DNA from 3 places in the Lysinibacillus sp. KU-BSD001 genome. Region 3 is predicted to be linked to each of the others. Evidence: predicted binding sites of a transcription regulator. Region 3 holds the regulator's gene; each other region holds the start of a gene.
The links. Region 3 encodes CtsR, which represses protease genes until heat stress. Its sites were predicted from a motif close to ATGGTCAATAAAGGTCAAACA; they were not measured.
Positions count from the first base shown of each region.

Region 1 (8,451 bases), on a different contig from region 3:
ATCGGTGAATTAGAACGTATGACACAATTTAAAGATAAGTCACATGGCAAAGAATCTGTATCAGCAGCTCTTTTAACATATCCACCGTTAATGGCGGCAGATATTCTTTTATACAATACAAATATTGTACCGGTTGGAGATGACCAAAAGCAGCATATCGAGCTTACACGCGATCTTGCTGAACGTTTTAACAAGCGCTACAACGATGTTTTAACGATCCCAGACATCCAATTACCAAAAGAAGGCGCACGCATTAAGTCCTTACAAGAACCAACAAAAAAAATGAGCAAGTCTGACACAAATACAAAAGCAACAATCCGTCTTCTTGACACACCAAAAGAAATCGAGAAGAAAATTAAGTCTGCGGTTACAGACTCTGACGGCATTGTCAAATACGATATTGAAAACAAACCAGGTGTATCGAATTTGTTAACAATTGAATCTGCTTTATCAGGTGTATCGATTGCGGATTTAGAAAAGAAATACGAAGGTAAAGGGTACGGTGATTTTAAAGCGGGTGTTGCTGCTGCTGTCATTGAGCACTTAACACCGATTCAAGAGCGTTATTACGCACTCATCGACTCACCTGAGCTAGATGCTATTTTAGATGAAGGTGCCGCTAAAGCAAATGCCATCGCCCATAAAACACTAAAAAAGATGGAAAATGCAATGGGGCTTGGCCGTAAACGAAAATAATTCCTTTAGGAAGAACGCGATATACCGAGATCGTAAATGACTGCAAACATCACAATAAGCGAACCAAGTGCAATATATAACTCCACTGTTTGCAGTAAAAATTTTATCACGGCATGCCATGAATAACCGAGCGTCCGGTAATTTAAATACAAAATACATTGTGTAATAGACGCTACACACAAACCGTAACTTAATAAAAAAAGGACAAAGCGAAACAACTAAACATCCTTTCTATCAAAAAAGTCATCTCTTTCTTAGAGGTGGCTTTTTCTTCAATGAAAAAACCAGTGATGTAAAGATACACCACTGGTACTAATTTATTCATATTTTTTGAATAAAAGACTTGCGTTATGTCCACCAAATCCTAATGAATTGCTCATCGCATACTCGATGTTTACTTGACGCGCCTCATTCGGTACGTAATCTAAGTCACACTCTGGATCTTGCTCTTGTAGATTAATTGTCGGTGGTAAAATGCCTTCTTTTAACGCTAATACTGTAAAGATGGCTTCGATACCACCAGCGGCTCCAAGTAAATGTCCTGTCATTGACTTTGTTGAGCTCATCGCTAATTTATAAGCATGCTCACCAAACACCGATTTTACCGCTAATGTTTCAAATAAATCATTGTACGGTGTACTTGTACCGTGTGCATTAATATAATCCACTTGCTCTGGATTTATCCCAGCAGTCGATAAGGCCATATGCATTGCACGCGCCGCACCTTCACCTTCTGGTGCTGGTGCTGTAATATGGTGTGCATCTCCTGTCGCACCGTAACCAAGTACTTCCGCATAAATTTTTGCTCCACGTGCTTTTGCATGCTCTAATTCTTCTAAAACAAGCATACCCGAACCTTCACCGATCACAAAGCCGTCACGGTTTTTATCGAATGGACGTGATGCTGTTGCTGGGTCTGCATTCGTTGTTAACGCCGTATTCGCTGTAAAGCCGGCAATGGCCATATTCACGATTGGCGCCTCTGCTCCACCTGTAAACATAACATCTGCATCACCGCGCTCAATTACTTTAAACGCATCCCCAATCGAGTTTGTCCCTGATGCACAAGCTGTTACCGAACATGAGTTAGGTCCTTTTGCCCCAAGATAAATCGATACTTGCCCTGAAGCCATATCTGGAATCATCATCGGAATGAAGAACGGGCTGACACGTCTTGCTCCACGTTCTTGGAATGTTAAAAACTGCTGTTCATACGTTTCCATTCCGCCAATACCAGATCCAATCCATACACCAACACGTGCAGCATTCGATTCGTTAATTTCTAATGCTGAATCTTTATGTGCCATGAGTGATGCTGCAATGGCATACTGTGTAAAGCGATCCATTTTTCGCGCTTCTTTACGTTCTACAAACTGCTCAATATCAAAATCGTTTACTTGCGCAGCCACTTTAGCTGAGAATTTTTCTGCATCAACGCGTGTTAGTGGACCAACACCTGATTTTCCTGCTTTTGCTGCAGCCCATGTATCTTCAACTGTATTGCCAAGTGGCGTGACAGCTCCAATTCCTGTTACTACTACTCTACGCTTTGTCATACATAATCCCCCTCTTATTTACCCCATCGAATTGTGACAGCGCCCCATGTTAAGCCACCGCCAAAACCGACAAGGACAACTATATCATCATCTTTTATTTTACCTTGTTCAAGCTCTTCTACTAATGATAACCCGATCGAAGCTGCTGATGTGTTCCCGTACTTATGCACCGTTTTTGACATTTTCTCTTCAGGTAAATTCAGTCGTTCACGAGCTGCTTCCATAATACGAATATTCGCTTGGTGTGGTATTAAGAAATCGCAATCTTCTTTCTGTAAACCAGCCTTTTCCAATACTTGAACAGCCGATTCGCCCATTTGGCGTACTGCAAATTTAAACACTTCACGCCCATTCATGCCAATATGATTTTCTTCATTTATATATAAATGCTTGCCACCTGAACCGTCTGCACCTAATTCAGATGCCAGAATACCGCGTCCTTCCGATACTTTTGATAGAACAGCAGCACACGCTCCATCCCCAAATAAAATAGCAGTATTACGGTCATTCCAGTCCGTTACTTTCGATAGCTTTTCAACACCTACTACTAATATATATTCATAACTGTTATTTTCAAGGAATTGCTGTGCTGTTACAAGCCCATAAATAAACCCTGAACATGCCGCTGCAATATCCATCGCTGCGCATTGTATTCCGAAATGCTCTGTTAATTGACATGCCACACTTGGAAAGGCTTGATCTGGCGAGACCGTTGCCACTACAATTAAGCCAATTTGTTCCGGCTTAATCCCTGCATTTTCAATCGCTTTTTGTGTTGCCTTAATCGCCATATGTGAAGTATTTTCATCATCTGCTGCAATATGTCTTTGTTCAATCCCCGTTCTAGAACGAATCCATTCATCTGTCGTGTCTAACACACTTTCCAGATCATGATTTGTCAGTACCTTTTCAGGGACATATTTCCCCAATCCAATAATACCTACACCCATAAAATATCCCCCTTTTACACTAACGTTTAGTAGTTGGTCATAATTATAGCTCATAAAAAAACATTATACAACGGAAAATTTTTCACAATGTTCAAGAAAAGTGTATTCGCGCCCGCTTAGCTGCGACAAGCGCTGGAAGCAATCACCTAGCGTGCTTGCCACGCGTAGTGATTGGTGAAGCGACCTCGAGCAGCGTGCTCCTGCCGCTTACGCTTTCGTCGCAAAATAAATTTTGGCGCGAATGCCTAGACAAGCTTTAAACTAGAAAAAATTTATACTTTCTTATCGTTCAAGAAATGTTTTTAAAAGTTTGTTTTTCTTTTTTCACAACCTGTGTTATGATAGTTGAGGTATAAAACTAAATAAATATATAGAATAATGTTTATGAGGTGAATTTGATGCAATATATTATGACGTTTGTATGGTCATTCCTACTAATTTCTATGTTAAACTACGTAGTAAGTTCAGTATTAAACGTACCATTCGATTTCATGACTGGTGTAATCGTTTCTGTAGCATTTGCAGTAATCGTGTTTATTGTTGCAGCTATTCTTCCAGGTAGCCCAGAACACGCTGAACATCATTAATTAGGAAGCGCTCCGTGTAGGGGCGTTTTTTTATGTTCAAGATACAGTACTTAGTTTGTTGACCGCATATACATCCATTTTGCCATTGTTAACTGAATCCCATTTATATTTTACACTTATTATTTATTTTTACATAATAAAAACAGGTGAATCGCCACCTGTTTCCTTATAGTTGTCGTTCCGCATCAGCCGTTGTTGTTGTAGGAATGATGTCTTTTTCAGCTTTCAAGCGATCATTCAATTCCTCTATAGGAATAGCATCTACCGTCTTCATATCTTCATGCATATCAAACAAACTAGGCTTCTCTGTATTCACCATATCAGGATTATCGAATTTGTCACGCTTTGGCAAATTTCTCATTTCTTTTTTATCCATAAAAAAACCTCCTTTGTCTATAACATACCCAAAGGAGGCGAAAACCATTAAAACTTCACGACAATTTCATCATTTTCTACTATTAAATAGAGTGTATCCCCTGGTGTCACTTCTCCGCGCAATAACTCTTTGGCGACCGCTGTTTCTAAATGACGTTGCACAAAACGTTTTAATGGACGTGCACCAAACTGCGGGTCGGCACCATGCGCTACTACAAACGCAATAACTGCCTCCTCGACGACAAGCTTAATCTCTTGCTCAGCTACACGTTTCTCTAGCTGTGATACATACTTACGAACAATCGCACCAAAATGCTCATTTGACAGTGCATGGAATGTAATAATATCATCGACTCGGTTTAAAAGTTCCGGCTTAAAATGCTGGCGAAGCGCCATCATAATTAAATCTTCCGCACCTTCTTCCGTTGCATTTAACAAATGCTGTGACCCAATATTTGATGTCATAATGACCACCGTATTAGAGAAATTCACATTGCAACCTTGCGAATCTGTAATGCGGCCATCATCTAAAATTTGCAGTAAAATATTCGCTACATCAGGATGCGCTTTTTCAATTTCATCCAGTAGCACAACCGAATACGGATTACGTCGAACGGCCTCCGTTAATTGCCCACCTTCTTCATAGCCAATATAACCAGGAGGTGCCCCAACAAGACGCGATACACTATGCTTCTCCATATACTCACTCATATCAATACGGATGAAATGATCCTCTGAGTCAAATAGTTGGGCAGCAAGCGCTTTTGCTAATTCTGTTTTCCCGACACCTGTTGGTCCTAAAAATAAGAAGGAGCCAATCGGTTTTGTAGGGTCTTTAATGCCTGAACGTGCACGCCATACTGCTTCAGTTACTAATGTCACGGCATTATCTTGACCGACAACTCGCTCATGTAACGTTTCTTTTAAGCGAAGTAGCTTCTCACGCTCTCCCTCTACTAGTTTTGTGACCGGAATTCCTGTCCAACGTGAAACAATGGATGCGATTTCTTCGGCTGTTACTTCTTCGCGTAAAATCCGTTTATCGGCTGTTGTCACAAGCTCTGTCTCAAGCGTGGCAATTTCCTTTTCTAGTGAAGGAATTTTGCTGTATTGTAATTCTGCTGCTTTATTATAATCACCGCGTGTTTGGGCATCTTCCGAATCACGGCGATATTTATCGAGTTGCTCACGCTTTTTCTGAATCGTTTGCAGACCGTTTTTCTCAAGCTCCCACTGCTGACGCATATGTTCAGTAGAAGTACGCAATTTCACAATTTCCTCTTGCAAAGTGGCTAAGCGCTTTTTACTCGCTTCATCCTTTTCTTTGCGAAGGGCTTGCTCTTCAATTTCTAACTGCATTAAGCGGCGTGTCACCATGTCTAACTCTTGCGGCATAGAATCAATTTCTGTCCGAATCATCGCACAAGCCTCATCGATTAAGTCAATCGCTTTATCTGGTAAGAAACGTTCTGTAATATAACGATTAGATAGTTCAGCTGCTGCAATAATCGCACGGTCATGAATGCGGACGCCATGGTGCAGCTCAAAACGCTCTTTTAGCCCACGTAAAATCGACACCGTATCTTCTATAGAAGGCTCTCGCACCATCACTTGTTGGAATCGACGCTCAAGCGCTGGATCTTTCTCAATATACATACGATACTCATCCAGTGTTGTTGCACCGATACAGTGTAATTCACCACGTGCAAGCATCGGCTTTAACATATTCCCCGCATCCATTGCACCGTCTGTTTTCCCTGCGCCTACAATCGTGTGAATTTCATCGATAAATAAAATAATACGCCCTTCCGATTCTTTTACTTGCTTCAGCACACCTTTTAAACGTTCCTCAAACTGACCTCGGTAACTGGCACCAGCAATTAAAGCGCTCATATCCAGCTCATATAATAAGCAATCTTTTAATCCTTCTGGTACATCTTTTCTCACGATACGTTGCGCTAACCCTTCTACAATGGCTGTTTTCCCAACACCTGGTTCACCGATTAACACAGGGTTATTTTTCGTTTTCCGTGTCAAAATACGAATAACATTGCGGATTTCTTCATCACGACCAATCACAGGATCCATCTTCCCGTTCTTTACTTCCTCAATTAAATTACGTCCAAACTGCTCTAGCGGTGGACGATTATCTTGTGTTTGTGTAAATTGCATGTTCATCCCTCCAAAAAAGTTTGACCATTTTTGACTAATTTGATTATAAAACGATTTTCTATAAAAAGCAAAATAATCCTTCACAAAAAATTTACTCTTATTCCCAATTAACATATGTTATCATTTTATATATAGTGAAATCTAAGTGAAATTTGGTTGAACTATTGGTGAAATCTTAAGTTGTTATCTTAAGAAAAGGATGTGATTGTTATCGTTGCTCTAAACAGTATGCCGATGAAAATCTATGATTTATTTGAAATGCACGGTTTGGCTATTAAAGTGGATAAAGGAAATTATATTTTCCGTGAAGATGAACGGGCTGAAAATATCTTTTTCGTGCGCAGTGGCGCAATCCAAATCAGTAAAGAAACCGAAAGCGGCAAGGAACTGACCATTCGCATTTGTGGGACAGATGCTATCATCGGTGAAAATTCGATATTTTGCAAAACACGTTATCACGCAACAACTGCAAAAGCACTTGAAACAACGCATTTACTTGCACTTCACACAGATACTTTTGAATTTTTACTATCTGAAAACCCACCTCTATTGATGGAGTATTTAAAATGGCTACAAGTTGAAAATTTAAAACATCAAAGTCGTCTACGTGATTTAATGCTAAACGGAAAAAAAGGCGCACTGTTCTCAACACTCATCAGACTCGCCAATACGTACGGTGAATTCCGTTCGAACAACGACGTATTGATTAACTTCCCGTTAACCAATACAGAAATTGCGAACCTTTGTGCAACAAGCCGCGAAATGATTAACCGTATGCTCAATGATTTAAAAAACCAGAACATCATCACGTTGAATAAAAGCTATATTACGATACATGATTTACAGTTTTTAAAAGATAGCATCGCGTGTGAAAACTGTCCGTTAAACATTTGTCGTATTGACTAACAGGACTTTCAGAGTGTCGACAAATCAATTTTATTAAACATTATACACTGAGATTAAACTATGTTTACTAACACTGAGTGATAAACTCGTAATGAGCAAAAATACATTCTAAAAATACCATTAGGGTAATAAAAGATATTAAGCTAAAGTGGTATCGTAGCCTCCGCGCTTTGCCACAGCCTACACAGGAGCTAAAACAGGCGGGGCCTGTTTGGATCTCCTGTGTAGGCTCCTGTGGCTATGGCGCGCTACGGCAAAAAGTGAATACTTCTCGATATACTAGAAAAACAGTTCTCTTCTCTAAAAGAAATCAATTTCTTTGTATGTGCAAGTATAATTGCACAGTCTCTACTGTAATGAATGTGAATCTTTCATTATTTTTAAGCAACCGATTTTTTATGAAACACTAGTTGCTTGTAGCGGAGGCACGAGACTCCTACGGGAAAAGCGAGACAATCAAGACCCCGCAGGAGCGAAGGTTGAGCGACGAGGAGGCTTGATCTCGCCCGTGGAAAGCGAGTGCCGGAGCGGAAAGCAACGGTTACTCAAATGAGAATATATGTTTAGGTATTTACTCATTATGATTTATAAAGTAACAATAAAAAACAATAGACAAAGTCGAAAAAATTGACTTTGTCTATTGCAAGTTTATATCAAAAATGAGTACTGATAATTATTGAGCGTATGTCTCTAAAAATCGGTGTAAGTTATTCAATTCCTCAAAGCGTTCTTCTAACTGTTCTCTTGACCAATCCCACCAGGCAATTTGCTGAAGTTTCTCAGCAATCTCTTTTGGAAAACGATCTTTAATCTTTTTAGCTGGAACACCACCTACAATGGTATACGGTTCAACGTCTTTTGTTACAACCGCACCTGAAGCAATCACTGCTCCATCTCCGATTGTGACATCTTTCATAATAATAGCACCATGGCCAATCCAAACATCATGACCAATTTTCACTCGATGAGAACGGCGCCATTGGAAAACTTCTTGATCATCCGTTTTGGCAAAATCATACGACACGCGTCGATATGTCATATGATGTTGTGTGACTCGATCCATTGGATGATTTACAGGATTGATACAAACATGTGATGCAATGGAACAAAATTTACCGATTTCTGTATAATTAATCGTGACATTTTCCATCGTATATGTATAATCCCCAATATACGACTCCACGATTTCATTGAATGCGCCAACCGACG
Region 1 covers NZ_JBDQZI010000018.1:6,596-15,046, forward strand. Annotated here, with positions in the region: gene trpS (tryptophan--tRNA ligase) at 1-696, shown strand, start outside; gene AAGS61_RS18775 (hypothetical protein) at 702-914, opposite strand; gene fabF (beta-ketoacyl-ACP synthase II) at 1,014-2,252, opposite strand; gene AAGS61_RS18785 (beta-ketoacyl-ACP synthase III) at 2,267-3,202, opposite strand; gene AAGS61_RS18790 (YjzD family protein) at 3,601-3,789, shown strand; gene AAGS61_RS18795 (hypothetical protein) at 3,956-4,165, opposite strand; gene AAGS61_RS18800 (ATP-dependent Clp protease ATP-binding subunit) at 4,213-6,336, opposite strand; gene AAGS61_RS18805 (Crp/Fnr family transcriptional regulator) at 6,538-7,242, shown strand; gene AAGS61_RS18810 (DapH/DapD/GlmU-related protein) at 7,916-8,451, opposite strand, start outside.
Region 1: a site for CtsR is predicted at 6,354-6,374, ahead of AAGS61_RS18800 (ATP-dependent Clp protease ATP-binding subunit). Genes of this name have one in related genera too.

Region 2 (8,451 bases), on a different contig from region 3:
TGTTTTGGCGACAGATGAAACACAAGCACTCATTGCAAAGCTAACAGATTTATTTCAATTTATGATTCCGCATTATAAAGCGGAAGGAAAGTCCCAGTTAGTCATTGCATTTGGTTGTACGGGTGGTCAACATCGCTCTGTTACATTAGCAGAATACTTTGGGAAATTACTAGGGCATACAGAACAGACAGTGATTACACACCGAGATATTCAACATAGTTATAAAAAGGAATAACTGAATAAACTATTAAGATGAAAGGGTGATGTAATGCGAAAAAAGAAGAAGCGTATTGTCGTAATCGGTGGAGGAACAGGGCTTTCAACGGTGCTACGCGGTTTAAAAACACATCAATTTGATATTACGGCCATTGTTACTGTAGCGGATGACGGTGGCTCCTCTGGTCGACTGCGCGATGATTATGACATTCCACCACCAGGAGATGTACGCAATGTCATTGCAGCTTTATCTGATGTAGAGCCATTAGTGGAGCAAATGTTTCAATATCGATTTACTAACTCGAATGATTTAGGGGGACATTCGCTAGGTAATTTAATGCTGACGGCTTTAACAGATATTACGGGTGATTTTAGTTATGCGATTGCTGAAATGAGCAAAGTATTAAACGTGCACGGTAAAGTGATTCCAGCAGCGAATAAAAAAGTAACATTGCATGCAGAGTTGGAAGACAGTACTTGCATCCAAGGGGAGTCGCGCATTCCAGGAGCAACCGTCCCCATTAAACGGGTATTTTTAACACCAGAAGATGTGCAGCCATTACCAGCAGCGATTCATGCAATCAATAAGGCAGATGTCATATTAATTGGTCCTGGTAGTCTTTATACGAGTATTATTCCTAATTTGCTAGTAAAAGCGATTGGCGAAGCGGTCGTCAAAGCAAAGGCGAAGAAAATTTACATTTGCAATTTAATGACGCAACGTGGTGAAACAACAGGTTATACAGCGTCCCGACATATTGAGGCTATTCACCAGCATGTGGGGACAGCGTTTATGGAAGTCATTTTAATTAACAAAGATGCATTACCACAAAGTGTAATGGAAAGTTATAAAGAAGAAAATGCAGTGCCTGTACAGTTTGATATTGAACGTTTACAGGCATTAGGCCTTGAAGTCTTTAAAGAAGAAATTGCCATGATTGAAAACGGCGCTGTTCGTCATCATGCAGTAAATGTTGCGAGCTGGTTATGTAATTATGTAGAACAAATGGAGCGAGAATAAGCAAGATTATCGCAAACATATGGTATGATAGTGCATACATATTGTGTAAGAAAGGGGGATAATCACATGTCATTTGCTTCAGAAACAAAAAAAGAATTAACACAAGTGGATGCAGATGATCTCAGCTTGAAGGCAGAACTATCCGCCCTCATTCGAATGAATGGCTCGCTTAGCTTTGCGAATCGTCAACTTAGCTTAGATGTGCAAACGGAGAATGCAGCGATTGCGAGACGATTATATACGATTGTTAAAAAATTGTATACGTATAATGTAGAGCTACTAGTACGAAAAAAAATGCGTCTGAAGAAAAATAATGTATATATTTGCCGTGTTCGTGAAGGGGCAAAAGAATTGCTAACCGATTTATACATCATTTCGGATGATTTTCAATTTCATCATACGATTGAAAAGAAACTTGTTCCAAAAAATAATCAAAAGCGTGCCTACTTACGTGGGGCCTTTTTAGCAGGTGGATCTGTCAATAATCCAGAAACATCTGCCTATCATTTAGAAGTCTACTCACTGTACAAAGAGCACGGTGAGGCACTAGCAGACTTAATGAATGAATATCATTTGAATGCAAAAACAATTGAACGTAAAAAAGGCTTTGTCACGTATTTAAAAGAAGCAGAAAAAATTTCTGATTTTCTTAGTTTAGTGGGAGCCCATCAAGCGATGTTAAAATTTGAAGATGTGCGTATTGTACGTGATATGCGTAACAGTGTAAATCGTATTGTCAATTGTGAAACCGCTAATTTAAACAAAACGATTGGTGCAGCACTCCGTCAAGTAGAAAATATACGTTTTATCGAAAATACAATTGGATTAGACCAATTACCAGAAAAATTGCGTGAAATTGCGCGGCTTCGAGTAGAATACCAAGACGTCACATTGAAGGAACTAGGCGAAATGGTGTCTACCGGTGTTGTAAGCAAATCGGGCGTGAATCATCGCCTGCGAAAAATTGACGAAATTGCCGCTGCGTTACGTCGAGGAGAACAAGTGGAAAATTAAAGAGTTACATATAGGCACTCTGATGTTTTTTATAAATAATTAAATGGTTCAATACTAGAATCTGTTCTTGATATTGATCTAAAAGCACATGCAGTGAAGGGCGGCGACTCCTGCGGGAATAGCTTGAGCTGAAGACCCCGCAGACGAGCATTTGCGAGTCGAGGAGGCTGAAGCCAAGCCCGCGGAAAGCGTCCGTCCGTAACGGAATGTGCGGTCAAGTACACATTTTGGTAAAGAGCCTAATTAAATTTAGGACTTCATCTCAACTTAATTTTAGTTCAAGATGTATAGCTCTAAAAGAAAATGATAACGATTTCATCAGGAAGCGTTGTTCTTTTTCAGTGTTTTCGCTAAGATAGAAATAAATGGATGCACGGTTGTGAAAGGGAGTTTTGCTAATGGTTGAAAACCAAGTACAAGTAAAATTAAAATCAGGCTTACAAGCACGACAAGCAGCACTTTTCGTGCAAGAAGCGAATCGTTATAAGTCTGAGGTATATTTACAAAAAGATGAGAAAAAAGTAAATGCGAAGTCTATTATGGGCATTATGAGCCTAGCGATCGCAAAAGGTACGATGGTGACATTGATGGCAGATGGCGATGATGCTGAGATGGCCATTCAGGCACTGACAGCACTCATTCAACAAGAAGATTAAAAAGGGGGCGGAAAGTTTTTACTTTCTGCGCTTTTTTTCTATACACGTTAAAAAATATAAAAACGCCTGGCACAGCCAGGCGTTTAGTAGGTCTAATTTTATTTACGTTCGATAATATGATCAATTAAGCCGTATTCTTTAGCACGTTCTGCAGTCATGAAGTTATCACGATCTGTATCGCGAGCGATGATATCTAGCGATTGACCTGTTTTTTCAGACAGGATTGTATTTAATTTTTCGCGTAAGAATAAAATACGTTTAGCAGCGATTTCGATTTCCGTTGCTTGCCCTTGTGCACCGCCAAGTGGCTGGTGAATCATTACTTCTGCGTTCGGTAATGCAAAACGCTTACCTGGTTCACCTGCTGCAAGTAAGAAGGCACCCATAGATGCTGCCATACCGATACAAATTGTAGATACTTTTGGTTTAATGTAGTTCATCGTATCGTAAATCGCCATACCAGCTGTGATAGAGCCACCTGGTGAGTTAATGTAAAGCGTAATATCTTTATCTGAGTCTTCCGCTTCAAGGAATAATAATTGTGCAACGATTGAGTTTGCCACATTATCATCGATCGCGCTTCCTAATAAAATAATACGGTCTTTTAGTAGGCGTGAATAAATATCATACGCACGCTCTCCACGACTTGTTTGTTCAATAACTGTAGGGATTAAATTCATACAAAATATCCTCCTTTTAAAAAGGTAAATTCGAATGCTCAATGCTGATAAGGGAAGAACCCATCAGCTGTACCATTATCATACACATAATAGTCAAGGAAGGTCAAATATAAACTCTGACTTCTTTTAATAACTTTTAGCTCATAATGAGGAAATCCCTAAACATATATTAACATTTGGGTAACCGTTGCTTTCCGCTGCGGCACTCGCTTTCCACGGGCGAGATCAAGCCTCCTCGTCGCTCATCCTTCGCTCCTGCGGGGTCTTGATTGTCTCGCTTTTCCCGTAGGAAGCTTTGCTCTGTAGCGAAAGGCGCATGCCGTCAGCTACACTCTCGTGCCTCCGCTACAAGCAACTATCGTTCAATACAATAATCGGTTGCTCGAAAATAATGAAAGATTCTCATTGATTACAGAAAAGACTAGGTAGATTATACGTACAACTAGAAAGAAAATGATTTCTTTTAGAGATGGAGAATACTTTTTAGCATATTGAGAATTATTCACCTTTTGCCGTAGCGCGCCATAGCCACAGGAGCCAAGATTTTCTTTGCGACGAAAGCGTAGCGTCAGGAGCAGGAGATCCAAACAGAGGCCACGCCTGTTTTAGCTCCTGTGTAGGCTGTGGCAAAGCGCGGAGGCTACGACACCACTTTAGTTTAATTACCCTACTTATATTTTTAGGATGTATTTTTGCTCATTGCGAGTATTAACCTTCATTTACCAAGTTTAATAGTTGAAATGTTCACCTGTCATTTGTATAATGAATAAGTCATAGCTACTTTGCCCTCGTGGTTTAATGGATAAAACGCAAGATTCCGGTTCTTGAACTGGGGGTTCGATTCCCTCCGAGGGCGCCACTATAACATGTCAACCTTGTTTTGTATACAAGGTTTTTTTATTTGTCTGCTTCTTTTATACCTTCTCTTTAGCAACTGTTCAAAAAAAAGACAAAATTCGATAAAGAAATACTTTATTCTACATTAACTACTTGAAAAATCAAAAGATTATTAGTAAATTATTAAATGTTGTACTTAATTGCGAGTAGATACGTAAATTCAGCATGCTTTCATGAAATATGACATAATTTTTCTAGGTTGAATTGTAGCTATAGTCGCATATACTATCATGCCCATATTCGGGCACCATTTTACTGTTTCAATTATATATATGTTATAGCAACACCTGATTCTACATTCATAGTTTAGCAGCCTATGAATGTGCAGGGGAATGAGTAGGATAAAATGAAGATCACTGTACCGATTCCATTTTATCCTAAATTCATTCTTCTTAAACTATTTCTAACAAAATAATTCAAAGCTGGATTTGATGAAATAATAAATTGGGTTTTCATAATAGTCGTCACGAGAAGTGGCGGCTTTTTTGTTGCATAAAAATGAAAGGTAAATGATTTCCAATTGTATGGATTAACGAATAATTATTTGATTTTATCAATTTTTCTCGGTAAATTCGTTATAAAAATTCATCGATGTGAAAAAATAATCATTTTTTATAAAATTTCCTGTTGTATATAAATTCAGAACTTACTATAATGAGTAATATCAAAAATAGACAACAATTAACTGACAATTGAATGGGGAGGAATTGTATATGTTTAAAAAACCGTTATTTAAAATCGTAGCACCATTGGCAGCGGCATCGATGTTATTAGCTGCTTGTTCTGGAGATGAGGCAAAAAACTCTGAAGGTGGAGAAATCACAAAAATTGTGGCAGGGACAGAAGCAACATATGCGCCATTTGAATATTTAGATGATAAAGGGAATGTAGTCGGCTTAGACGCTCAAATTTTAGCGGCGATTGGTGAAGAAATGGGCGTTGAAACAGAAATCAAAAATGTTGGTTGGGACTCCATGATGAGCCAAGTAACAACAGGAGAAATTGATATGGGAGCGGCTGCCATCACGATTACAGATGAACGTTTAGAAACGTATGACTTTACAGAGCCATATTACGAAGCGTCTTTATTAATCGTGACGAAAGAAGATTCGAAGATTGAGTCATTTGAAGATTTAAAAGACAAAAAAGTATCTGTACAAATCAATACAACAGGTCATATCGCAGCGCAAGAATTACAAGGAGTTGCAAGCTCTAACATTTTAGCGTATGAAAACTTCTCAGTAGCATTAACGGAAGTATTAAACGGTTCTTCAGAAGCAGCAATTGGGGATAATGCTGTAATTTTAGAATACATTAAAAACAATCCAGATTCAGGATTAAAAGCAATCGAAGATGATTCATTTGAAGTAGATTACTTCGGTTTCATGGTGAAAAAAGGGAACAAAGAATTACTTGATTTATTAAACGAAGGATTACAAAAAATTAAAGATAACGGTAAATTAGCAGAAATTACAGGTACTGAAATCGAGTAAACTATAAATGGAGGTGTTTCAGATGGAGTTGTTTGATTTTTTCCGTTGGGACATAATCTGGAACTACCGTGAGCTATATCTTAAAGGTATTTGGGCAACAATTCTATTAACATTAAGTGGTTATGTCGGAGGGGTATTCCTCGGTCTATTCCTCGGACTTGGACAAATGTCAAAAAATAAACTGATTTACTGGCCATGTAAAATTTATGTCGATATATTCCGTGGCACACCGATGCTTGTACAATTATTATTAATTCACTTAGCGGTAATTCCAACGATCTTCGGTCATGCGATGAGTTGGTGGGTATCGGGTATTGTAGGATTAGTGTTAAATAGTGCAGCATACAATGCAGAAATTTTCCGCGCAGGGATCCAATCGATCGATAAAGGACAAATGGAAGCGGCCCGTTCACTTGGATTAACGCATACACAAGCGATGCGTAAGGTAATTTTACCGCAAGCATTCCGCCGTATGATTCCGCCACTTGGCAATGAGTTTATTGCATTATTAAAAGATTCATCGCTTGTGACAGTCATCGCAGGGGCAGAAATCTTATATGTAAGTAAAGTCGTAGCAGGAACGTATCAGCGTTTCTGGGAGCCGTATTTATTTGCAGCGTTCCTATATCTTGTCTTAACATATGCGGTAACGAAACTAATTGCATTTGTAGAAAAGCGTGTGAGTATTGAGTACACGCCACGTAAAAAGAAAGGGCGTGCCGAGACATGATTAAAGTAGAAAACCTACACAAATATTTCGGTAAGCTTGAAGTGTTAAAAGGTATCGATTATGAAATACACGAAAAAGAAGTTGTTTGTGTAATCGGACCATCTGGTTCAGGTAAAAGTACATTCCTTCGTTGCTTAAACTTATTAGAGGAAGTAACAGACGGAGCCATTTATATTGAGGGCGTAAAAATTAATGATCCAAAAACGAATATTAATGATATTCGTACGGAAGTAGGCATGGTATTCCAGCAATTTAATTTATTCCCGCATATGACGGTATTAGATAATATCACAATGGCCCCGATGCAAATTCGGAAAATGAGCAAAGCAGCGGCTGAAAAACTAGCATTAGAATTGCTAGATAAAGTAGGATTGCGTGCAAAGGCAGATAATTTCCCACAGCAACTGTCAGGTGGACAACAGCAACGTGTCGCCATCGCCCGTGCACTTGCGATGAAGCCGAAAGTCATCTTGTTTGATGAGCCGACATCAGCACTTGACCCAGAAATGGTAAATGAGGTGTTAGATGTCATGAAAGACTTAGCCAAAGAGGGCATGACGATGGTCGTCGTCACGCACGAAATGGGCTTCGCACGTGAAATGGGTGACCGTGTGCTCTTTATGGACGGTGGTTACATCATTGAAGAAGGGCATCCTGACGATGTATTTGGCAATCCACAACATGAGCGTACAAAAGCATTTTTAGGGAAAGTGCTAAAATAATGAAAAACATCAGCTTGCGAGATTTTATTGCAAGCTGATGTTTTTTTATGAACTAAGAAAATCCATTCAAGACGGGCGACTTGAATGGATTTTTTGTCGGAGAGTACAGTATAGGCTTACATAGATCATCGTATAATAAAGAACATCAACTTAAGGGGTTAAGATGTGTCCATTTATGGTGAGGGGGTTAATAAAGGGAGTTTAGTTCGGCATATTTTTGGCTTTTCCAGCCTGACCGTATGCATTGAGCATAATATTCATATCTGGTTGTGCAAGTTGTGGCACTTGATACATACCGCGTTTATTTAAATAAAGTGAAACTTCATAGGCCATTTCTACGCAGTTTGGCACCGAGTCTTGCAATACGCGACGGACAACAGGGTTTGTTGATTCAAGCGCAGCTTGTGTTTTTCCAACAGCGCCTGTTTTATGCATAGAAAGGAGCGCCCCAGCGATAATGGCGTCATCAATTTCATTAGGAGATTGAATTGGTTTTTTCGGTTCGCCAGCGCTTAATCCGTATTTGACATCGTTACCCATTTGCATGTTGTACGTTTTTGTTGGGTGTTTTGGATCATGTCCTGTTTTATACGCTTCTGCTGTAATGTTGTATTCATCAAGCATGAAAGCATATTGGCGATCTAAAATGCCGAGTAATTCTGGATCTTGAATTTGGTCTCGCATGAGTACACATTGGTTTAATGCGCCAATAGCAGCACTTAACACTTCATGTACATCCATTACTTCATGCGCCCCATGGTTCATCGAAATTGGCTGTTGATTACCTTGAGATTCAGACGGTTGTGTAAACATAAAGTAAGTCCTCCATTTCTTTAGTTGGTACGCAATATATTGTGGCTTTTATTGATGTTATTATGCATACTTAATAATAAGTAATAAATTCAAATAAAAGGGGTTGTTGGATGATACAGGATAATAGAGGGAGCGCCAAAGTTGCTGTAATTGTTATCATGGTAATCATCGGTATTGCTCTGTTCACTGTTGTATTGAAATATAATAGT
Region 2 covers NZ_JBDQZI010000006.1:101,999-110,449, reverse strand. Annotated here, with positions in the region: gene rapZ (RNase adapter RapZ) at 1-235, shown strand, start outside; gene AAGS61_RS10915 (gluconeogenesis factor YvcK family protein) at 269-1,237, shown strand; gene whiA (DNA-binding protein WhiA) at 1,304-2,251, shown strand; gene AAGS61_RS10905 (HPr family phosphocarrier protein) at 2,650-2,907, shown strand; gene clpP (ATP-dependent Clp endopeptidase proteolytic subunit ClpP) at 3,006-3,587, opposite strand; tRNA gene AAGS61_RS10895 (tRNA-Arg) at 4,372-4,446, shown strand; gene AAGS61_RS10890 (basic amino acid ABC transporter substrate-binding protein) at 5,198-5,977, shown strand; gene AAGS61_RS10885 (amino acid ABC transporter permease) at 6,000-6,707, shown strand; gene AAGS61_RS10880 (amino acid ABC transporter ATP-binding protein) at 6,704-7,429, shown strand; gene AAGS61_RS10875 (spore coat protein) at 7,631-8,242, opposite strand; gene AAGS61_RS10870 (LemA family protein) at 8,353-8,451, shown strand, end outside.
Region 2: a site for CtsR is predicted at 3,677-3,697, ahead of clpP (ATP-dependent Clp endopeptidase proteolytic subunit ClpP). Genes of this name have one in related genera too.

Region 3 (8,451 bases):
AAAAGCTACGTGTAGGGGATCCGCTAGATGCAAATACCGATGTTAGTGCAATGATTCATCCAAACGAGGTAGAGCGGATAAAGGCTTGGATAGAAGAGGCAAAAATACAAGGAGCCGTTATCGCAACAGGAGCAGAATTTACGGAGCGTACGTTATCCCCTACCGTCGTGACGAATGTAACAGCACAAATGAAAATCGTATGTGAAGAAACATTTGCCCCAATTGTTTCGATTGTTTCATATGAAACATTGACCAAAGCAATTGCACTTGTAAATGAATCGGAACTAGGCTTAAATGCAGGGATTTATACAAATGTATTAACAGATGCCATGTATGCGGCAGACGAGTTAGAGGCTGGTGCAGTGATGATTAATGATATTCCGACATTCCGTGTAGACCATATGCCGTATGGTGGTGTAAAAATGAGTGGATACGGTAAAGAAGGGGTAAAATATGCTATAGACGAAATGACGAATTTGAAGTTTATCACAATTAAAACAACTTTTTAACGTAATTTAATACAGGGGTTTGTTATTTTGGAAAAGTATTTGAACGCGGTGTTTTTAAAGTGTTACAGTTAAATTATCATCTTTTAGGGAGTGCAGAATTATGGGAAACACTGTGCCAATGAGCTATTCACGCACACATCAAACACGTTTAATTATGCCGTCCGACACCAACCATCATCAATCTATTTTTGGTGGCCAAGTATTGCGATATATTGATGAAATTGCTGCTCTCGCTGCAATGAAGCATTCAAAAGGAGAGGTCGTCACCGCATCCATTGACTCAGTAGACTTCGTATCGTCTGCTTATGCAGGGGATGTATTAGAGTTGGAGTCTGTTGTAACGTGTACAGGGCGGTCATCAATGGAAGTATACGTACGTGTGATTTGCCGAGATTTAAAATCAGGTGCAGAACGTTTGACAACGGAATCATTCGTGACAATGGTGGCGATTGATGAACAAGGTAAACCACGTGAAGTGCCAGAAATTTACCCAGAAACCGAAACCGAACGTAGACTTTTCGAAACAGGCCCGATGCGTCGCGAACATCGTAAAATGAAGCGTGAAGTGAAACACCGCTAATAAAAGAGGGCACACAGAAAATAAAGCTTTCTGTGTGCCCTCTTAGCTAGGTGGTATACATACTCATTCTGCCGAAAGTTCGGTAACAACGGCAATTAATTGGTCAGAGGATGATGAAACATGATTTGCGCCTTGTGATAATTCAGTAATATAGTTCGAAATGTTTTGAATATCTTCTGACGTACTCATATATTGTGTGCGAATTCCTGATACAGCTTCAGCAATTGCACTGAAGGATTCGGTTAACTCATGCTGTGTTTCGACACTCACTTTTACTTGAGAGTCTACACTGTTCACGGCATCCGCCATGCTCACAATATTATTCTCCGTTTCTTTAATTAGTATCGATACGTTTTGGACGGCGGTTTTTGTTTCTTCCGCCAGCTTTCTCACTTCATTTGCTACGACTGCAAATCCTTTCCCTTGTTCACCTGCGCGGGCTGCTTCAATGGAAGCATTTAATGCGAGCAAGTTTGTTTGATCGGCAATACCTGTTACGAGCCCTACAATATCTGAGATTTTTTGCGATGATATGCGTAGTTCATCCATTGAAGATTCTAATATATCGACACGCTCTAAAATCGTATCCATTAAGTCTGTTTGTGTAGCTAAATGCTTTTTGCCAAGATTTGATTTACTTTCGGTTTCTTCTACGAAATCTAAGCCTTGATGTGTAGCGGCAGCAATTTCATCTGTTTGCACTGCGATTGCTTCCAGAGAAGACGTTGTGTCAACACTAATCACATTTAATTCCTGTGCTGTACGTTGAATGGTATTAATTAAATGTAATTTTACTTCTTCTGCTTGTGTACGGATGCGTTCCTCTTCCTGTTCATAAGCTTCGATAACAAGTTGCTGTTCAAAGTTAATAATTTTTGAAAATGCATTAATAGCTAGGGCTGTTTCATGCGTAGATAAGTTTAATGTTTCGATAAACTCGATGAAAGTCGTCATCAGTGATTGAAATGATGCTAAGTACCATTTAGATTTTAGCCCAATACGAACATGGGCATGTGCAATCACTTTTCGTTCTTCAATGTATGCGCTATCAATTTTTCCATTAAAAATATCGGATAAATGTTTGTGAAGCGTTATTTTTAATTTGTCGATACGTGTTGACCGATTAATAATGGCCAGAAGTGCTTCGCTTTGGCTAATGGCATGATAAAACTGATTGACCATTAAAGGAATGAAATCTTGGGCATAAGGTTGTAGTTGCTTTAAAATCGCTAAGTCCTTTTTCGTTAAATTCAGTAATTGTAACTGTTTCATTAATTCTGGATAAGCAGAAAGACTTAATTCTACCTGTTGGGTATATTTCTCTACTTGGAAAAATGTTGCTTTTGCTTTTTCGCGTGACTTGTTAAAAAAGTTAATCATCGCCATTCCCCATTCTCTATATATTCATAAGATTATATCGTCACTCTTTATTATGTAATTTTACTATTAAATTGAACTTTTTGTCTGCATTATGTATAAAATTTCTATAGTTCTTCTGAAAATTTTGTTACAGATAATAGAAATAAGCAAGTGTTTGTACTTCAGAATTAAACAAGTTAAAATGATAGATAGTAAAAAAAATGTAAAGGAAGTTTACAATGAAATTTCATAAAAAGCGTTTAAAATTTGTTATACCGATAACAGTAATCGTCGCAGTTGCTTCTACATTTATGCTATTCAATCGTTATGAAGAGGTTGCATCGAAGGACAAGTTTTTAATATTGCTAAGCGCAACCATCTTTACAGCTATTATCTCATATTTGCTATTTCCGCAGGACGGAGATAACCCAGATGATGTCGGACCATATAAATAAATGTTTATAGCCATCTTAAAATAATAAGGTGGTTGTTTTATTTTTTGAAACTAATTTGCGCTTCATGCGTATATGTACTATAAGGAAATGTTCGACAAGGGAGGTTATATCGAATGGAAGAAAAGTGGTCGAAAGTATTGATTCATGCTAGTGCATTCTTTGCGCCGGTGCTTGTACCGATTCTATTCTTTTTAATTAGTTCAGACGATCAGATCAAGCGCTTATCTATTCAGGCGCTATTATTCCAAGGTGTGATGTGGGTATTAACAACGGTTTCAATTATCTTCTCTTTTATCTTAATTGGTCTTCCGTTTTTAATTGTTTTCGGGTTAATGTTACTCGTTGTTCCAATTATCGGTATTGTAAAAGCGTTAAACGATTCACATTGGGATTATCCAATTGTTGGTCGTTGGGTATAATTCATAGGCAAAACGGCAAAGTCTTTAATAACAAAGATTTTGCCGTTTTTTTATTTTCTCAAAAGGGTTCAATATCAAAATATGTTCTTGATTAAAAAATGTAGGATTCTAAAAGCACATGGAGTGAAGGGCGGCGAGTGTAGCTGACGGCATACGCCTTTCGCTACAGAGCAAAGCTTCCAGCGGGAAAAGCGAGATAGTCGAGACCCCGCAGGAAATTTATTTGCGACGAAAGCGTAGCGACAGGAGTAGCGAAGAATGAGCGACGAGGAGGCTTGACCTCGCCCGCGGAAAGCGCCCGCCGTAACGGAATGTGCAGTCAAGTACACGTTTTGGTGAAGAGCCTTCAAAAGGGTAGACTTTTTATTTGCAAAACAATTTTGTGATTTTTATAATAAAGTCAAAGATAGTCAAAGTCAGTAAATGAACTGGGGTGAGCATAAACATGAGGAATATCTCAGACATTATTGAAGGTTATTTAAAGCAAATTATCGAATTAGAAGGACAGGGACATATTGAAGTAAAACGTAGTGAGTTGGCAGATAAGTTTCAATGTGTGCCGTCGCAAATAAATTACGTTATTAATACAAGATTTACAGCAGAGCGCGGTTATTTGGTCGAGAGTAAGCGCGGTGGTGGCGGATATATTCGTATTTTACGTGTTGAATCGCATTCAAAGCAGGCATTATTTGATGAGATGCTAAGACAAATTGATGCGAATGCACCCCAAGTGGCAGCAGAGCATATCGTGTATCGTTTAATTGATGAAGAGATACTATCCAAAAGAGAGGCAAAGCTAATGCTTGCAGCGATGGATCGTAACACTTTACAAATGCCGTTACCGATGCGAGATGAGATTCGCGCACGTATTTTAAAGGCAATGTTAATAACGTTGAAATTTGAAAGGGGTGACAGAACATGATTTGTGAGCATTGTAAGCAGCGACATGCTACTGTGACCATAACACAAATAAAAAATGGTACTAAATTGGAGCGCCATTATTGTGAAATATGTGCAGGGAAATTTCATCCGTTTCAAGTTGAAATACAAGAGGAGCCTGTATCGATTCATCAGCTCATGTCAGATTGGTTTAGCTTACCGAAATGGAAAAGCAAAGTGCAGGAAGAAACGCAACCAAAGAAGCAACAAGGTACTTGCCCATCCTGTGGCTTTACGTACAGGCAATTCTTGAAAGTCGGTAAATTTGGCTGTGCACAGTGTTACCACACATTTCGTGATCAATTACCACAAGTTCTCAAACGTTTGCAAGCGGATGTAAAGCATATCGGTAAAAAGCAAACGGAAGAATATCAATTTATCAACTATCAAAAACAAATTGAACTCATTCGCCAACAAATGCAACAAGCGATTGCAGAGGAGCGCTTTGAAGATGCAGCTAGGCTGCGTGATGAGGTGCGTGCAATCGAACAGAAGCTACATGTTGGAGGTGGGGAGACATCATGAATATAGAGCATTTTTTAAAACGTACGTTACCACCTTGGATTGAAGCAACGGATGAACATGCAGATATTGTGATTAGTACGAGAATACGCCTTGCTCGAAATTTAAGGGATACCCGTTTTCCTGCTAGTTTTTCAGAAGAGGATGCAAAACAAATAGACGACACCGTGTTACAAGCCCTTCTGTCTATTCGCAATGAGGGGAGAAGGTTTTCATATTTTCCGATGAAAGAAATGCCAACCTTACAACGACAAGTGCTTGTTGAGAAGCATTTAATTAGTCCGTACCTAGCTAATTGTGAAAAAACAGCGTCCGTTTTTTTAACAGAAGATGAATCAATGAGTGTTATGGTGAATGAAGAGGACCATATTCGTATACAATGCTTAGCAGCGGGGTTGCAACTACATGAAACATATACCCAGGCAAATGAGCTCGATCAATACTTAGAAGGGCAGCTCATGTATGCATACGATGGGCAACTAGGTTTTCTCACAAGCTGTCCAACAAACGTTGGTACGGGTCTACGTGCCTCTGTGATGATGCATTTACCAGCATTAACGATGACAAAACGTATGAATGTGTTAATTCAAACAATGGCAAGGTTAGGAATGGTCGTACGGGGGATATATGGCGAAGGTAGTGAAAATCTAGGTAACATTTATCAGATTTCTAATCAAATTACACTTGGAAAATCAGAGCGTGATATTTTAGATGATTTACAAAATGTAGTGGAACAAATTATTCAAAAAGAACATGAGGCAAGAAAACAACTATTTGCTCGCGCGCCTATTGCATTGGAGGATCGACTGTATCGTTCGCTCGGTACATTAATGTATGCGCGTATATTATCGAGTGAGGAAGCGGCATCTTGTTTATCCAATGTCCGCTTAGCAGTCGGCTTACAACTAATTTCAGATATTTCACTTAATCAATTGAATGAATGCATGTTACTCATTCAACCTGGTTTTATACAGCAATATGCTGGTACAACATTGCAAACGACCGAGCGTGATATTTTCCGCTCGAAATTACTGCAAGAAAAATTAGCAACACATCGTCGAAATGAGCCTACAAATGGAAAGGGAGAGGATTTGTATGATGTTTAATCGTTTTACGCAGCGTGCACAAAAAGTTTTACAATTAGCGCAGGAAGAAGCGATTCGTTGGAAACACGAGTCGATTGGAACAGAGCATATTTTACTTGGTCTTATCCGTGAAGGTGGTGGCATTGCGGCCAAAGCATTAGAAGCGATTGATATTAGCCCTCAAATGATTGAATCAGGTATTGAGGAACTCGTTGGGAAAGGGAAAGAAAATGTCGGTCCGATTGTGCATTACACACCACGTGCGAAAAAAGTCATTGAACTTTCAGTCGATGAATCACGTAAATTAGGCCACTCTTATATCGGAACAGAACATATTTTATTAGCCTTAATTCGTGAAGGAGAAGGGGTAGCGGCACGCGTATTAGCGAATACAGGCGTTAGTTTAAACAAAGCGCGCCAACAAGTATTATTATTACTTGGCAATAACGATACAAATGCCTCAGGTAATCAAGCGCAAAGCCAAGCAGCTAATACACCAACGCTGGACGGTCTAGCGCGCGATTTAACAGCGATTGCGCGTGAAGGGGCACTGGATCCAGTAATTGGTCGTTCAAAAGAAATTACACGTGTCGTAGAAGTATTATCTCGTCGTACGAAGAACAACCCGGTGTTAATCGGGGAGCCGGGTGTGGGTAAAACAGCGATTGCAGAAGGCTTAGCACAACAAATCGTGAACAATGAAGTGCCCGAAACATTACGTGATAAGCGTGTTATGACACTCGATATGGGAACGGTTGTCGCGGGTACAAAATACCGTGGTGAGTTTGAGGACCGTTTGAAAAAGGTCATGGATGAAATTCGTCAAGCAGGGAATATCATTCTATTTATCGATGAGCTACACACATTAATTGGTGCAGGTGGAGCGGAAGGTGCGATTGACGCATCGAACATTTTAAAACCATCGCTTGCACGTGGGGAATTACAATGTATTGGTGCAACGACACTGGATGAGTACCGTAAATATATCGAAAAGGATGCCGCTTTAGAACGTCGCTTCCAACCGATTCAAGTAGATGAGCCAACAATTGATGAAACGATTCAAATTATGAAAGGGTTACGTGATCGCTACGAAGCACATCATCGTGTCAAAATTACAGATGAAGCATTAGAGGCTGCCGCTAAACTATCAGACCGCTACATTTCAGATCGCTTCTTGCCAGATAAGGCGATTGATTTAATGGATGAAGCCGGTTCGAAAGTGCGCTTACGTTCATTCACAGTGCCACCAAATTTAAAAGAGCTTGAAAATAAACTGGAAAATGTACGCTCTGAGAAAAATGCCGCGGTACAAAGCCAAGAGTTTGAAAAAGCTGCCGCATTACGTGATACAGAGCAAAAGATAAAAGAAGAGCTTGAACAAACGAAAAAAGCGTGGAAAGAGAAGCAAGGAAAAGAAGAATCAGAAGTCACAGTAGATGATATTGCCATGGTAGTGGCGATGTGGACTGGAATTCCAGTATCCAAGATTGCACAAGAAGAGTCTGCGAAGCTTTTAAACCTTGAGGAAGAATTGCATAAGCGTGTTGTTGGTCAAGGAGAGGCAGTTGAAGCGATTTCACGTGCCATTCGTCGTGCCCGTGCTGGACTAAAAGATCCGAAGCGTCCAATCGGTTCATTCATCTTCTTAGGGCCAACGGGTGTAGGGAAAACAGAACTTGCCCGTGCGCTTGCTGAAGTCATGTTTGGGGATGAAGATGCGATGATTCGCATTGATATGTCCGAGTACATGGAGAAGCATTCGACATCTCGATTAGTTGGTGCCCCTCCAGGTTATGTAGGATTCGATGAAGGCGGACAATTAACAGAAAAAGTACGTCGCAAACCGTACTCCGTTGTCTTACTAGATGAGATTGAAAAAGCACATCCGGACGTATTCAACATCCTGCTACAAGTATTAGATGATGGTCGCTTAACAGACTCTAAAGGACGTGTAGTCGATTTCCGTAATACAGTCGTGATTATGACATCGAACGTCGGCGCAGATGCCCTAAAATACCAAAAAAACCTAGGCTTCAGCGTGGGCGATACAGACTCAAAATATAAAGATATGAAAGCGACAATGCTGGAAGAATTGAAAAAGGCCTTCCGCCCAGAATTCTTAAACCGTATTGATGAAATGATTGTGTTCCATTCATTAGAGAAGGATCACTTAAAAGAAATTGTGTCCTTCATGGCAAATGCATTAACAAAACGTCTAAAAGAGCAACATATTGAACTGGAGCTAACAGATGCGGCACTTAAGAAAATTGCCGAAGAAGGATACGATCCACAATACGGTGCCCGCCCAATTCGTCGTGCATTACAAAAACATGTAGAAGACCGCTTATCAGAGGAACTATTAAAAGGGAACGTACTTACAGGTCAAGTTGTTGTATTTGACTACGTAGAAGGTGACTTTAAAGTTCGAGGAAAAGAAAAGGCTGTAGAGGCTTAATACCTTAAAATGCCCAGCACTCGCTCTAGCAAGCGAGTGCTTTTTTAGCATAAATCTAATTAGTACTCAGAATAGAACATCCCTCCTCTTTTTTGTACAATAGATATAAGAACAAATACTTGGGAGAA
Region 3 covers NZ_JBDQZI010000013.1:66,848-75,298, reverse strand. Annotated here, with positions in the region: gene AAGS61_RS16730 (aldehyde dehydrogenase family protein) at 1-509, shown strand, start outside; gene AAGS61_RS16725 (acyl-CoA thioesterase) at 610-1,089, shown strand; gene AAGS61_RS16720 (globin-coupled sensor protein) at 1,153-2,469, opposite strand; gene AAGS61_RS16715 (acyltransferase) at 2,688-2,903, shown strand; gene AAGS61_RS16710 (DUF4870 domain-containing protein) at 3,017-3,322, shown strand; gene AAGS61_RS16705 (CtsR family transcriptional regulator) at 3,768-4,244, shown strand; gene AAGS61_RS16700 (UvrB/UvrC motif-containing protein) at 4,241-4,786, shown strand; gene AAGS61_RS16695 (protein arginine kinase) at 4,783-5,889, shown strand; gene AAGS61_RS16690 (ATP-dependent Clp protease ATP-binding subunit) at 5,879-8,323, shown strand.